DNA from 4 places in the Arthrobacter sp. ok909 genome. Region 2 is predicted to be linked to each of the others. Evidence: riboswitches for the same ligand, from Rfam matches in the RefSeq annotation. Region 2 holds a riboswitch; each other region holds the start of a gene.

Region 1 (3,201 bases), on a different contig from region 2:
AACCGCGCCTTGGACAGGGCGTCGTCGCGTTCGTGCGCTCCGGGGTGGCCCTTGGCGAGGTCGGCCGCGTGGGCCGCGATCTTGTACGTGATCACGCCGGTCTTCACGTCGTCCTTGTTCGGCAGCCCCAAGTGTTCCTTGGGCGTGACGTAGCAGAGCATCGCGGTGCCATAACGGGCAATCTCCGTGGCGCCGATCGCCGAGGTGATGTGGTCATAGCCGGGTGCGATGTCCGTGACCAGCGGCCCCAGCGTGTAGAAGGGGGCGCCCTTGCAGAGCTCCTGCTGGCGCTCCACGTTCTCCCGAACAAGGTGGAACGGCACGTGTCCCGGGCCCTCCACCATGACCTGCACATCGAACTCCCAGGCCCGCTGGGTGAGCTCGGCCAGTGTGTCGAGTTCGGCGAACTGCGCGGCGTCGTTGGCGTCCGCCGTCGCGCCGGGCCGCAGCCCGTCGCCGAGGGAGAACGAGACGTCGTACTTGGCGAAGATTTCGCAGAGCTCGTCGAAGTGGGTATAGAGGAAGTTCTCCTGATGGTGAGCCAGGCACCAGCCGGCCATGATGGAACCGCCGCGGGACACGATCCCGGTGACCCGGTTGGCCGTCAGGGGGACGTAGCGCAGCAGCACCCCGGCATGGATGGTCATGTAGTCCACCCCCTGCTCGCACTGTTCGATCACGGTGTCCCGGAAGATCTCCCAGGTCAGGGCGTTGGCCTCGCCGTTGACCTTCTCCAGCGCCTGGTAGATCGGGACCGTTCCGATCGGGACGGGGGAGTTGCGGATGATCCATTCGCGCGTGGTGTGGATATCGTCCCCGGTGGAGAGGTCCATCACCGTGTCCGCACCCCACTGGGTAGCCCACTGAAGTTTGTCCACTTCCTCGGCGATGGAGCTGGTCACCGCGGAATTGCCGATGTTGGCGTTGATTTTCACCAGGAACGCCTTGCCGATGATCATCGGCTCGGACTCCGGGTGGTTGATGTTGCTGGGAATAATGGCCCGGCCCGCTGCCACCTCGCTGCGGACCAGCTCCACATCGCAGTTCTCGCGCAGCGCAACGAACCGCATCTCCGGTGTCACGATGCCCTGCCGCGCGTAATGCATCTGGGTGACCGTCCGGCCCTCGACGGCGCGGCGGGGCTCTGGCGGGGCGCCCCGCCATTCCGCGGAGGCGGCACCGCGGCGCACCGCGGACCTGCCGTCGTCGAGCAGATTGCGTTCCCGACCGCGGTACGGCTCCGTGTCACCCCGCCCGGCGATCCAGCCGCTGCGGAACGGGGCGAGCCCCACCACCGGATCGCTGCCCGGGCCGGCCGTGCGGTAGACCCGGAATGGAGGGTTCTCGACGCCTCCCGGCGAGGGTTCCAGCGCGATCTCGGTCACCGGGACGCGGATGCCGTGCTCCGGGTCCGTCGTGAAGGCCAGCGAGTGGGACTTCAGTGACTGCGTCGCGGCAGCCTCGGAGTCGGCAGGCAGGTTTTGGCCGGACTGGTTTTGGATAGGGCTGTGCTGTGCAATTTGCGTATTCACGGAAAATACTCACTTCCTTCGCCGGCATTACCCGGACAGGTTCAACGGTCGCAGGCCGCGTCAGCCCGATCTCAGCCCCTGCAGGGGCACCCGTGTGGTCGTAGATGAAGCTACCACGCGCCGCCGGACGGCTGTCCAGTGTGACGCGGCCGGCGCGGCGACATGGGGACTACCCTTGATGCCATGACCGGCATCATCGAATTCAGCGGCCCCATCCTTACCGGGCCGGACACGGTACGCCACGGCCTCTGGTCCGTCGACGGCCGGCTCACGTTCCACCGGCCCGCCGCCGCGCCGGAGCGCGTGCTGGATGGCTGGGTCATTCCCGGGCTGGTGGACGCACACTGCCACATCGGCCTCGGCCCCGGCGGAGACGTTGCCGAGGACACCGCGGAGTCCCAGGCCGTCACGGACCGCGACGCCGGGACGCTCCTGGTCCGCGACGCCGGCGCTGTCCACGACACCCGCTGGCTCCAGCAGCGCCCGGACCTTCCACGGATCATCCGTGCCGGCCGGCACATCGCCCGCACCCGGCGCTACCTGCGCGGCTTCGCCGTCGAGGTGGAACCGGACGGCCTGGTCGAGGCCGTGCGGAAGCAGGCCCGTGCCGGCGACGGCTGGGTCAAGCTCGTGGGGGACTGGATCGACCGCGACGCCGGCGGCGACCTCGCCGCCAGTTTTCCCGCCGGAAGCCTCAAGGATGCCGTCCAGGCCGCGCACGATGAAGGGGCCCGCGTCACCGCCCACTGCTTCGCCGAGGACACCCTGGATGACATGCTCGACGCCGGGATCGACTGCATCGAGCACGGCACCGGGCTGCTGCCGCGGCACCTCCCGCGCTTCGTGGAGCAGGGCGTGCCGATCGTCCCCACCCTGATCAACATCGCCACCTTCCCGGACATCGCCGCCCAGGCGGAAGCCAAGTTCCCCCGCTACGCCGCGCACATGCGCTCGCTGTGGGAGAGGCGGGCGGAGCGGATCCTGGAAGCCCACGAGGCCGGGGTGGCCATCTATGCCGGCACCGATGCCGGCAGCGTGATCAGGCACGGCCGGATCGTGGACGAGATCTGGGCCCTGCACGCCGCCGGGCTGCCTGCCGCGGCTGCCCTCGGCGCTGCCAGCTGGTCCGCGCGGACCTGGCTCGGCGCGGACGGCATCACCGAAGGGGCCAGCGCCGACGTACTGGTGTGCGCTAAGGACCCCCGGCAGGACCTCGGGACCCTTGCCGGGCTGAAGCATATTGTCCTGCGGGGCCTGCCCACCCGTTAGGAATAAATTGAAGCTTCAAGTAATTTAATACTATGCCAAGGTCACCGAAGCGCCGGTGGCCACCGAACCCCCGGAGAGTTTCAATGACCGCAGAAGCCAGCACCCAGGATCTCCTTCCTGCCACACTCACCATGGGCACCGTGATGCTCAAGGTCGGCGACATGAAGCTCATGACCGACTACTACCAGCGCGCCCTCGGCCTGGACATCGTGGCCGAACAGGACGGCGGACTCTACCTTGGCCGCCGGCAGAAGCCCCTGGTCCATCTGGCCCCCGCCCCGGGCTTGAACCTGCCCTCCCGCGGCGAAGCCGGGCTCTTCCACACCGCCCTCCTCTTCGAGGACCAGCAGTCCCTGGCGGCCACCGTTGCCAGCACAGCCCAGTACGACCCCCAGTCCTT
Region 2 (3,201 bases):
TCGAGCTTGACCCAGTCCGTCTCCAGCGCCTCGCGGGCCAGTTCGGCCGTGAGTACGGCGTCCTTGGCGGTGAAGCAACCGGCAGTGTTCGGCAGTACGCGGATGTTGTGGTCCACGAGCAGCTGGAACAGCGATCCCGTTTCCGCCGGTGAATAGCGGCGCATCGCCACGGTGGTGAGTTCCGTCCCGGAGGCCAAAAGCGCTGCGCCCAGCCCGTCCAGGCTCGGCGCACCGCCGGTGCCCATGATGAGCCGGGATCCGAGCGTCACGCCGTCCACCACGAACGGATCGGCGAGGGCCCCGGCAGCCGGCAGGGCCGGCGATCCTGCAAGAGTCGTTTCGTTCATGCTGGTCATCCTCCCTGGACTGCCGTAACAAGTTCGACGTCGTCGCCGTCGGCGAGCGCGGTGGCGTGCCACTGGCTGCGGGGCACCACTTCAGAGTTGCGGGCCACCGCGACACCGAGCTTCTGCCCGTCGGCAGCCCGGCCGTCGGGGCCGATGCTCCGGCCCGTGAGCTGGCTGACGAGTGTGCTGACGGAGGCGCCGTCGGCGACGCTCTGCTCCGTTCCGTTGAGTCTGATGTTCATGCTGCTTCCTTGTTGGGGCTGTCCCCGGACGCATCCGGGGTGCGGGAGAAACGGTCGGGGCGGAACCCGGCCCAGCGCGGGTCCGGCGTACCGTCCATGAGTTGACGACAGACGACGGCGGCTGCCGGGGTCAGCAGGACGCCGTGCCGGAAGAATCCCGTGGCGATGATGAGGCCCGGGACGTCCCCGCCTTGCGGGCGCGAGACCCGCCCCAGCATCGGGGCGTTGTCCGGTGTGCCGGGGCGGGCGCGCGCCGTGGCTTCGAGCAGTTCCAGCTCGGCTACAGCGGGCACCAGCTGCTGGGCGTCACGGAGCAGCTGGTAGACGCCGCCGGCGGAAACAGCATGCGGATCCGACGGGCCGTCTTCGCGCTGGGTGGCGCCGATCACCACAGTGCCGTCCTGCCGCGGGACGATGTACACCGGCACCCCGCGCACCATGCCACGCACGGTGGCCGTAAGCAGTGGTTGCAGATGCGCGGGCACGCGGAGCCGAAGGATGTCGCCGTAGACCGGCCGCAGCGGGAGTTGCAGTCCGGCGGGCAGCCCGTCAAGGTTGGCGGCGCCGAGCCCGTTGGCGACCACGGTTTCGGCGGCCCGCACGGAACCGCCGCCCGCGAGCCGGACACCGGCGACGCGTCCGTCCTCCCACAGCAGCCCCACCGCGCGCCGACGGACGAAACGGCAGCGGCCCTCCGCGCCGAGCAGGCTGGTGAGCCGGGCAATCAGCATGCGGGGGTCCACTTGGTGGTCGGCCGGGATATCGAAAGCGCACGAGATGCCGGGGCTGAGCAAAGGCTCCCGACCACGGGCCTCACGCACGGTCAGGGGCTCCACGGTGAGGCCGGAGGCCTGCTGGACTTCCCTCAGGTCCGCGAGCGCGCGCCGGTCCGCCGCATCGGCACCGACTGCGAGGGTCGGCGTCGTCAGGTAACCGGTACCGGACGCTGCCCGGGATCCCGGTCCGGCGGCGGCACCGGCCCGGCTGTCGATCCCCGGACCGGCATCGATCCCGGCCACGAAGGCGGGCCACAGCCGGGAGGACTCAAGCATCAGTTCCAGGAGCTGTTCTTCCTGGTAGTGCAGTTCGCTGACGGGGGCCAGCATTCCGGCGGCGGCCCAACTGGCCCCGCTGCCGGGCGCGTCATCGATCACCACCACGGACCGGCCCGCACGGCTGGCCTCGAACGCGATGCCGTGGCCGATCACCCCGCCGCCGATCACCGCAACGTCAACGGTGAGGTCCTCTGCGAAACCGGGGTCCGTGTCACAAACCCGGGAAGCGGCGTCATCTGCGGCTTCGGCTTCACGGCTGGCTTTTGCATCCATAAAAAATTCCTTCCCTACGCCGGTACTAGCCGGATCAGGTCAAGCGGTCGGCTCTGACGCCCTCTCAGCCGTGCAGCGATGACGTGGCTGCTGCGGGCTCCCGCGGTATGCGCCCAGTTTAGAGGAACTAGGCTGGTGTCATGAGCCAGGACTCCCTCCACACCACCGCCCGCCTCTACTTGTGCACCGACGCCCGGCAGGACCGCGGCGACTTCGAGGACTTTGTGGACGCCGCATTCGCCGGCGGGGTGGACATCATCCAGTTGCGCGACAAGTCGCTTGAGGCGGCCGAGGAACTGGAACTCCTGGAGGTCCTGCACGCCGCAGCGCAGCGGCACGGACGGCTCTGGGCCGTCAATGACCGGGCGGACATCGCCTCCTTGTCCGGGTCTCCGGTGTTCCACATCGGGCAGAAGGATATTTCGCTCGACGCCGCCCGCGGCCTCCTCGGCAAGAACACCGTGGTCGGATTGTCCACCCACAGTCCGGAGCAGGTGGACGCCGCCATTGCATCCTCCCCCGGCCGCAAAGGACTCGACTACTTCTGCGTGGGACCCGTGTGGGCCACTCCCACCAAACCTGGACGCGCCGCCGTCGGCCTCGACCTGGTGCGTTACGCCGCCCAGGCGACCGGCCGGGCGGATGGGGAGGGAACCGGCAAGGTCGACGGCCGGGTCGAAAGCCTGTTGCCGTGGTTCGCGATCGGCGGCATCGACCTCGGCAATGTTGAGCAGGTCGTCGACGCCGGTGCCCGCCGGATCGTCGTGGTCAGGGCAATCACCGACGCCGATGATCCGGCCCACGCAGCCGGCGCACTGCTGGCGGCGCTGGACGCTGCCGATTCCTGAACAGGATCGTTCGGATTTCCGCCCGGAGGCGGTGCTACCCCGCGAGTCCCAGCGCGGCCATCCGGCGCGAGTGGTTTGTGGCGAGTTCAGCCGTCAGAGCCCTGACCAGTTCCCTGGCGCCGGCCTCGTCCAAGCCTGAGAGCCCGCCGAGGAAAGCGTGTTCGAGACTGACCCGCTGGGCCTGGGTCAGTGCCTCGCCCAGCAGGCGCCTGGCCCACAGCGCCAGGCGCGACGCCAGCCGCGGGTCATCGGCCAGGGCCGCCTTGAGCCGCTCCTGCAGCACGGCCGTGGCCTCCTCGGCGGACTGGATCTGCTCGATCAGTTCCCCCGTCGCGGCGTCGACATGCCGGGCGACGGCACGGTAGAAGTCCGCGGAGACGGTGTCGATCACGTAGGCCTTCATGAGGGATTCGTACCAGTCCGCCGGGCGCGTGCG
Region 3 (3,201 bases), on a different contig from region 2:
ATTCTCCTCCGCGGCCCAAAACAATGGTGACCAGTGCCGTATTGGCGTCCCTGCGCTCGTAAGGTCTTTCCTGATGATCTACGATGGAGCGGCCCTTCAATACATGACCGACCCGAAGGCGACCGACCACCGCGCCTTGTTCTTCATGACGCTTGACGCACTGCTGACTAAAGCCGGCGTCTAAGACTCCCCTGCCGCCAACCGTGGCAACGCGGAGAGGTCAACAACCGAAAGGATCTCCTCCTTGCTCTCCTGCCAGGATGAGGAACCCCTCGTCTTGCGCTGGCTGCGCGAGACGTGCCAGCACCGCTGCTTCCGACAGTGAAGCGGAGTTCATATCCCTAGAGGAACTCGGCCCGGCCCTCCATCGCCGAGGACGCCAGCGCGTGCTCGCGCCGCGGGATCCTGCCTGCCGCTTTCGCCAGCCTCCCGGCGATGACGGCATGCTTAAAGGCCTCCCCCATGAGCGCGGGATTCTGGGCACGGGTCACGGCCGTGGCCAGCAACACGGCGTCGCAGCCAAGTTCCATCGCCAGAGCCGCGTCCGAGGCCGTGCCGATTCCGGCATCGAGCACCACGGGCACGGACGCCCGCGAGACGATCAGCTCGATGTTGTGCGGATTAAGGATGCCCAGGCCGGTGCCGATCGGGGCGCCCAGCGGCATCACCGCCGTCGCCCCGAGGTTTTCGAGCCGCAGGGCCAGCACGGGGTCATCGTTGGTGTAGGCGAAGACCTTGAAGCCGCGGGCCACGAGCTGCTCAGTTGCGTCCACGAGCTCGACCGCGTCCGGCAGCAGGGTGTGCTCGTCGGCAATGACTTCGAGCTTGACCCAGTCCGTCTCCAGCGCCTCGCGGGCCAGTTCGGCCGTGAGTACGGCATCCTTAGCGGTGAAGCAACCGGCAGTGTTCGGCAGTACGCGGATGTTGTGGTCCACGAGCAGCTGGAACAGCGATCCCGTTTCCGCCGGTGAATAGCGGCGCATCGCCACGGTGGTCAGTTCCGTCCCGGAGGCCAAAAGCGCCGAGCCCAGCCCGTCCAGGCTCGGCGCACCGCCGGTGCCCATGATGAGCCGGGATCCGAGCGTCACGCCGTCGATGACCAAGCGGTCGGTACCTGTTCCTAGCCCGGTTGGAAGCGCAGTCGTCTCAGTCATCATCCTCATCCTCCCTGAATTGCCGTAACGAGTTCGATGTCATCGCCCTCGGCAAGCGCCGTGCTGTGCCACTGGCTGCGGGGCACCACCTCGGAGTTGCGCGCTACTGCCACACCCAGCCTTTGGCCGTCCCCGGCCTGCCCGTTGGCGGCAAGTTCCCGCCCTGTGACCTGGCTGACGAGCGTTGCAAGGGAGGCTTTTGCCCCAACGGCGTGGGTTTTGCCGTTCAATGTGATGTTCATGCTGATTCCTTGTTCTGGTCAGATGTGACTGGGTTTGCAGTGGCTGAGCCTGATTCGACACGGACCCGTGCCTGCTGGCCAGGCTCCTAGCAGTGTCCAGAGCGCTTTCGGGCGCATCAACGGCTTCGACTCGCGACCGCCTTGCCTCAGGCCGGCCAGTGCAATGACCCTCCGAAGCGTTGCCGCACACCGCTGTGGGCCGGTGATCCAGCAGCTCGGAGGCCGGCGCCGAACGGACCGGCAAAACGCCTAGAGCCGCCGGGTCAAGAATCCAGGGCGCACTTGATCCGCGGGCTGCTTCGCGCCTGCCGGCCCGCTGGTCTTCGTGCGGGCCGCCGACGTTTACCGGCGCTCCCGACGCCACCCACGCGAACGGCCTCGCCTCGCCAGGAACTTCGGCCATCCCCGGCGCCGCGCCGTCGGAAAGCAGCACATTGGCGGTGAAGTTTTTCAGCACGGTGTTGGTCAGGCACTGGATATGGGGCATGTCTCCCGGGGCCGTTCGGGCATGGCCCAGAACCATGGTCAGGCGAATAGTCATCCGCAACATCTCTTCGCTAGTACGAACTAGATCAGGTGCAACGGGTGTTCTCTCAGCCCCGGCCAGCAGGTCACCCCGTGTCACTAGAACAAACCCTACCCGGACGATTCACACAGGGACCTATCAGAACGGGTAGTCTGAACCATTCCGAATTAGCGTTTCCCCTACCCACAAATGACAGGACGATGGGATGCAAGGCTCACCTCTGAAAGAGGAGACCCTTTTGGAAAGGAAGTCCGATGCTACAAACCTCCAATTCGTGTGTTGATACGTGGATGGGCCGGGAGGCCCTCCATGGTTCCGGTGATCGCCCGGCTGTACCGCGAAACAACGTGGTGACCTGCATCCATGGCCAGGGCCTGATCAAGCAGTCCATCAGGAACATCTTTAACCAGAACACGGCGCCGCCGTCATGGCCCGGATGTTCGACACTAGGTCGGCATGAACGAAATGCTCTTGCGCATGACGTGACCCTCGGCCTGCTAATAGCACGTGTTCGTATTATGAACGCGGCATTCAAATTGAATGATCCGCTCAGCACTAGACACCCAGAGGGAAAGCTTGAGAGAGGAAGCCATCATGTCCGAGGCGAAGGCGAATCTGGAGGACGTCGTCGATGACTGAGCGGTTGATCGACGGATATGATGGCGTGCTCGCGGACCTCGACGGAGTCGTTTACACCGGACCGCGGGCAATCGACGGGGCAACAAAGGCCCTGGAGAGGCTCGCGGGGGAAGGCAAGAGCCTCGCCTACGTGACGAACAACGCGTCCCGCTCGTCCGAGCAGGTGGCGGCCCATCTCCGGGAGCTAGGGGCTCCAGCCAGCGCGGAGCAGGTCTTCGGTTCGGCCTTGGCCGGCGCGGAACTGCTGGCCGGACAGATTGCTGCCGGGTCGGCAGTCCTCGTCATCGGGAGCGAGACCCTCGCGGACGCCGTCAGGGCACAGGGGCTCGTCGTCGTTGGCACGGCCGATGACCGACCGGATGCCGTCATCCAGGGGTTCTCGCCGGGGCTGGGATGGAAGGACCTGGCGGAGGCTGCCTACGCCGTGGCCGCGGGTGCGGTCTGGGTGGCCACGAACACCGATATGTCCCTTCCGCAGGAGCGCGGGATCGCGCCGGGGAACGGTGCCCTCGTGGCGGCGGTTGCCGCTGCTACCGCGAAGTCGCCCTTGGTCGCAGGAAAGCCTGGGGCCGCCCTCTTCGAGACCGCGGCCCGCCACTCCGGCGTCGACCGTGCCATCGTGGTGGGGGACCGGCTCGAC
Region 4 (3,201 bases), on a different contig from region 2:
GATGACGGCGCTGACCGAGGCAGAGATCAGGGCGAAGGTCAGGGCCGTGCGCAGCGTAGTGGGGACGTCGTCGTCGTGGCCCTTGGGCGGCTTGTTGCCGGTGGCCTTCTCCCAGACGGTGTCAACGACCTTGGTGCCGACATAACCGGCCAGCAGGCTGACGCCGGCGCCGAGCAGTTTGATGACGAGGCTCATTCTTCGTAACTCCTTGGGAGAGGAAACAGGGCTGCCCCTAGCCTAGCGTTCCTTGCCCGGGCATCCAGACAGGGCCAACGCCCCTGTTTGACGGCGCCCGCCGGACGTACTTTCGAGCATGAAACAGCCCCAGACCCAACCGCTCGGCCATGCCCGGGGCGCCGCGGCGGACAGCCAGAGCTGGCGGCAGCTCTACTTTTGGGCCGCGATCTCCGCCGTCGCGTTCGTGGCAGTGGTTCTGGACGCCGTTGCCCCACCACCGATCCACGGGGGCGCCGAAACCCTCGAGTTCATCGCCCGGCACAAGGCCGTCTACGTCGTCGAACAACTCCTGTGGACCGTGCCCCTTCATTCTTCCGGTTCTGGTATTCGGGACCCTCTTCGTGGCACTCTCCCCGCTCAACAAGAGCCTGGCCCTCATGGCCACGGTGATCGGCGCCCTGCCGTGGGCGCTGTTCCTGGCCGTTCCGGTCACGAGCCGCGGATCGATGATCCTGGTCAATCTCAGTGACAGCTACGCGAACGCGATCAGCACCGCCGGGGCCGATGCCCGGCTCCGCTATGCCGCCGCGGCGGAGGCGGTGATCGCCGAGAACAACACGCCCGCCGCCGTCGGCGCCCTGTCCGCGCTCGGCATCCTGCTGATCTCGCTGACCATGCTCAAGGGCGTGCTGCCCCGCGCGGTGGCCTGGCTCGGGGTGGCCGCGGGCGCGGTTGGCGTGGTGGCGGAGGCACTCCGTTTCGCCGTTCCGGAGCTCTACCTGGTGTACGGCATCCTGATGTGGGCCTGGTTCACGGCAGTGGGGATTGCGCTGATCCGGCTGTCCCGGAGGACGCCGCGCGCGGGCGGCGCCGCCGCCTAAGCTCCCGGGGTGAGGACCGTCCGTAAAGCCTCGACCACGAGGTCGTGGTCCGCCTTCTGCGGCAGCCCGGAGACAGTCACGACGGCCACGGCCCCGGTGCCGCGCACGTAGATGGGGAACGCTCCGCCGTGGGCGGCGAACTCCATCTGATCGAACCAGGCGTTCTCCTCGATCCTTCCGCCGGCAGCGCGGGCCCGGAGGCCCACCAGCAGGGACGGGACCTCATAGCGCTGTGCCGTGCGCTTCTTGGCGTTGATCCAGCGTTCGTTGTCCGGGGTGGCGCCGTCCAGCGCCGCGTGGAAGAGCACCTGCTCCCCCTTGGTGATGTCGACGGCGATGGGTAGCGAGCGTTGCCTGCCCAGCTCAACCAGGAGCAGCCCGAGGTCCAGGGCATTGTCCTTGCTGAACGACGAGAACTGGAGCGCATCCATTTCGGCCAGCACACGGCCGATGAGCGCCGCCAGGGAACCGTGCGGTTGCGGCTCGCTCGAGTCCGGGTCGTACTCGGCGGAGGGATCGGGTGTGGCCGGTGTGTGCGTCAAAATGGTCCAGCTTTCCGGTGGGCGACAAGGCCGCCCGCTCGCGGGTCCGGGGGCCGACAGGTCGACTCTACCAAGCGGTTCTTCCCGGCTGCGGGGAGCGCCTGGGCCAGGCCCCGGATTGTGACAGCACACCACTGAAAACCCGGGCCGTTCGGGTGTAAACTGAGCCAGCCCACAAGGGCGAAAAAATTACGACAGGGGAGCGCCGCCGTCGGGTATCGCCGGAATAGTCCGGGGAAACCAGTGGTGGGCGCTGAGAGTGCGGACAGCCGCAGACCCTCGAACCTGATCCGGTTAGTACCGGCGCAAGGGAGTCGAGTTCTCAGGGTGCGCGGAGGGCGGCGGAAGCCGAGGCCGGCCGTAGCACCCTCCCCTCCTGTTCCTCAGGAGGACGACATGACAGATATTTCAGCACAGCATGGTTCCAGCAGCCGTTCATCGGCCCGGCGCACCTACAACTGGCGTGTGGTGGACATCGTGGTGGCCGCCCTGATCGCCGTCGCCGGGGGCGTCATCTTCTGGGCCTGGGATCAGGGCGCGAACCTGATTTCCACCCCCGTCAACGCCATCTACCCGCCGCTCAGCGGACTCTACGCCGGCGGATGGATGATCCCGGCAGTGCTCGGCATGCTCATCATCCGCAAGCCCGGTGCAGCCCTCTTCTGCGAGACGGTGGCGGCCACGGGCGAGCTCATCATGGGCTCGCAGTACGGCACCACGGTCCTGATCTCCGGGGTCCTGCAGGGCCTCGGCGCGGAACTGGTGTTCGCGGCCTTCCTCTACAAGAAGTTCAACCTCCCGGTGTCCCTGCTGGCCGGAGCCGGCGCGGGCCTCTTCTGCGGCCTGAACGACTCCTTCCTGCCGTGGGGCTGGAACATTGCCTACGAAGCCGGCGACAAGCTCGCCTACATCGTCTTCACCACCATCTCCGGCGCCGTGATCGCCGGCGGACTGTCCTGGCTCGCCACCCGCGGACTGGCCAAGACCGGCGTGCTGGGCTCCTTTGCCTCCCGCAAAGCCGCCACGGAGCCTGTCTTCTCCTGAACCACGTTCCTGAACCCCACTCCGGAACGGCCCTCTTGGAATTGCACAGGCGACTCATGACATCTTCACCAGGCGTCCGCCCGGCCGCCGTCACGGCCCGCGGCTGGGGCTGGCGGCACGCCGGAAGGCCCCGGCCCGCGGTCAGCGGACTTGACCTGGACATCCAGCCGGGGGAGCGCGTGCTCCTGCTGGGCCCGTCCGGCGCCGGCAAATCAACTCTGCTACATGCGCTGGCGGGTGTGCTCGGAGACGGCGCGGCGGGAGAGGCCGGCGACGCCGAAGAATCCGACGAGACCGGCAGCCTGCTGATCGACGGCGCTGCGCCCCGGGCGCAGCGCGGCCGCGCCGGGCTCGTGCAGCAGGACCCGGAAACCCAGGTGGTGCTCTCGCGCCTCGGCGACGACGTCGCCTTCGGCGCCGAAAACCTCTCCGTCCCGGCCGGGGAGATCTGGCCGCGGGTGCGCGAGGCGCTCGACGACGTCGGGCTGGGCAGGCTGCCGCTGAACCACCCGACATCGGCGCTGTCCGGCGGCCAAAAGCAGCGCCTGGCGCTCGCC

What was found. A riboswitch is a leader RNA that binds a small molecule or an ion and turns the genes downstream of it on or off. The one in region 2 is predicted to bind thiamine pyrophosphate.
Region 1: linked by a shared signal. The riboswitch ahead of thiC (phosphomethylpyrimidine synthase ThiC) and the one ahead of thiO (glycine oxidase ThiO) in region 2 are both predicted to bind thiamine pyrophosphate.
Region 3: linked by a shared signal. The riboswitch ahead of BLR03_RS25370 (hydroxyethylthiazole kinase) and the one ahead of thiO (glycine oxidase ThiO) in region 2 are both predicted to bind thiamine pyrophosphate.
Region 4: linked by a shared signal. The riboswitch ahead of BLR03_RS15950 (ECF transporter S component) and the one ahead of thiO (glycine oxidase ThiO) in region 2 are both predicted to bind thiamine pyrophosphate.

Annotation. Positions count from the first base shown of each region.
Region 1 is NZ_FNJS01000040.1:16,723-19,923, forward strand. It holds gene thiC (phosphomethylpyrimidine synthase ThiC) at 1-1,532, opposite strand, end outside; TPP riboswitch at 1,529-1,636, opposite strand; gene BLR03_RS21230 (amidohydrolase family protein) at 1,716-2,801, shown strand; gene BLR03_RS21235 (VOC family protein) at 2,885-3,201, shown strand, end outside.
Region 2 is NZ_FNJS01000002.1:92,237-95,437, reverse strand. It holds gene BLR03_RS02675 (thiazole synthase) at 1-347, opposite strand, end outside; gene thiS (sulfur carrier protein ThiS) at 353-589, opposite strand; gene thiO (glycine oxidase ThiO) at 586-1,917, opposite strand; TPP riboswitch at 1,911-2,031, opposite strand; gene thiE (thiamine phosphate synthase) at 2,058-2,765, shown strand; gene BLR03_RS02655 (ferritin-like fold-containing protein) at 2,800-3,201, opposite strand, start outside.
Region 3 is NZ_FNJS01000036.1:41,772-44,972, forward strand. It holds gene BLR03_RS20530 (TetR/AcrR family transcriptional regulator) at 1-184, shown strand, start outside; gene BLR03_RS20535 (thiazole synthase) at 342-1,154, opposite strand; gene thiS (sulfur carrier protein ThiS) at 1,160-1,396, opposite strand; partial or broken gene BLR03_RS25370 (hydroxyethylthiazole kinase) at 1,467-1,946, opposite strand; TPP riboswitch at 1,929-2,025, opposite strand; gene BLR03_RS20550 (HAD-IIA family hydrolase) at 2,554-3,201, shown strand, end outside.
Region 4 is NZ_FNJS01000021.1:22,186-25,386, reverse strand. It holds gene BLR03_RS15965 (DUF4235 domain-containing protein) at 1-195, opposite strand, end outside; gene BLR03_RS15960 (hypothetical protein) at 579-1,058, shown strand; gene BLR03_RS15955 (heme-degrading domain-containing protein) at 1,055-1,600, opposite strand; TPP riboswitch at 1,787-1,930, shown strand; gene BLR03_RS15950 (ECF transporter S component) at 1,997-2,644, shown strand; gene BLR03_RS15945 (ABC transporter ATP-binding protein) at 2,701-3,201, shown strand, end outside.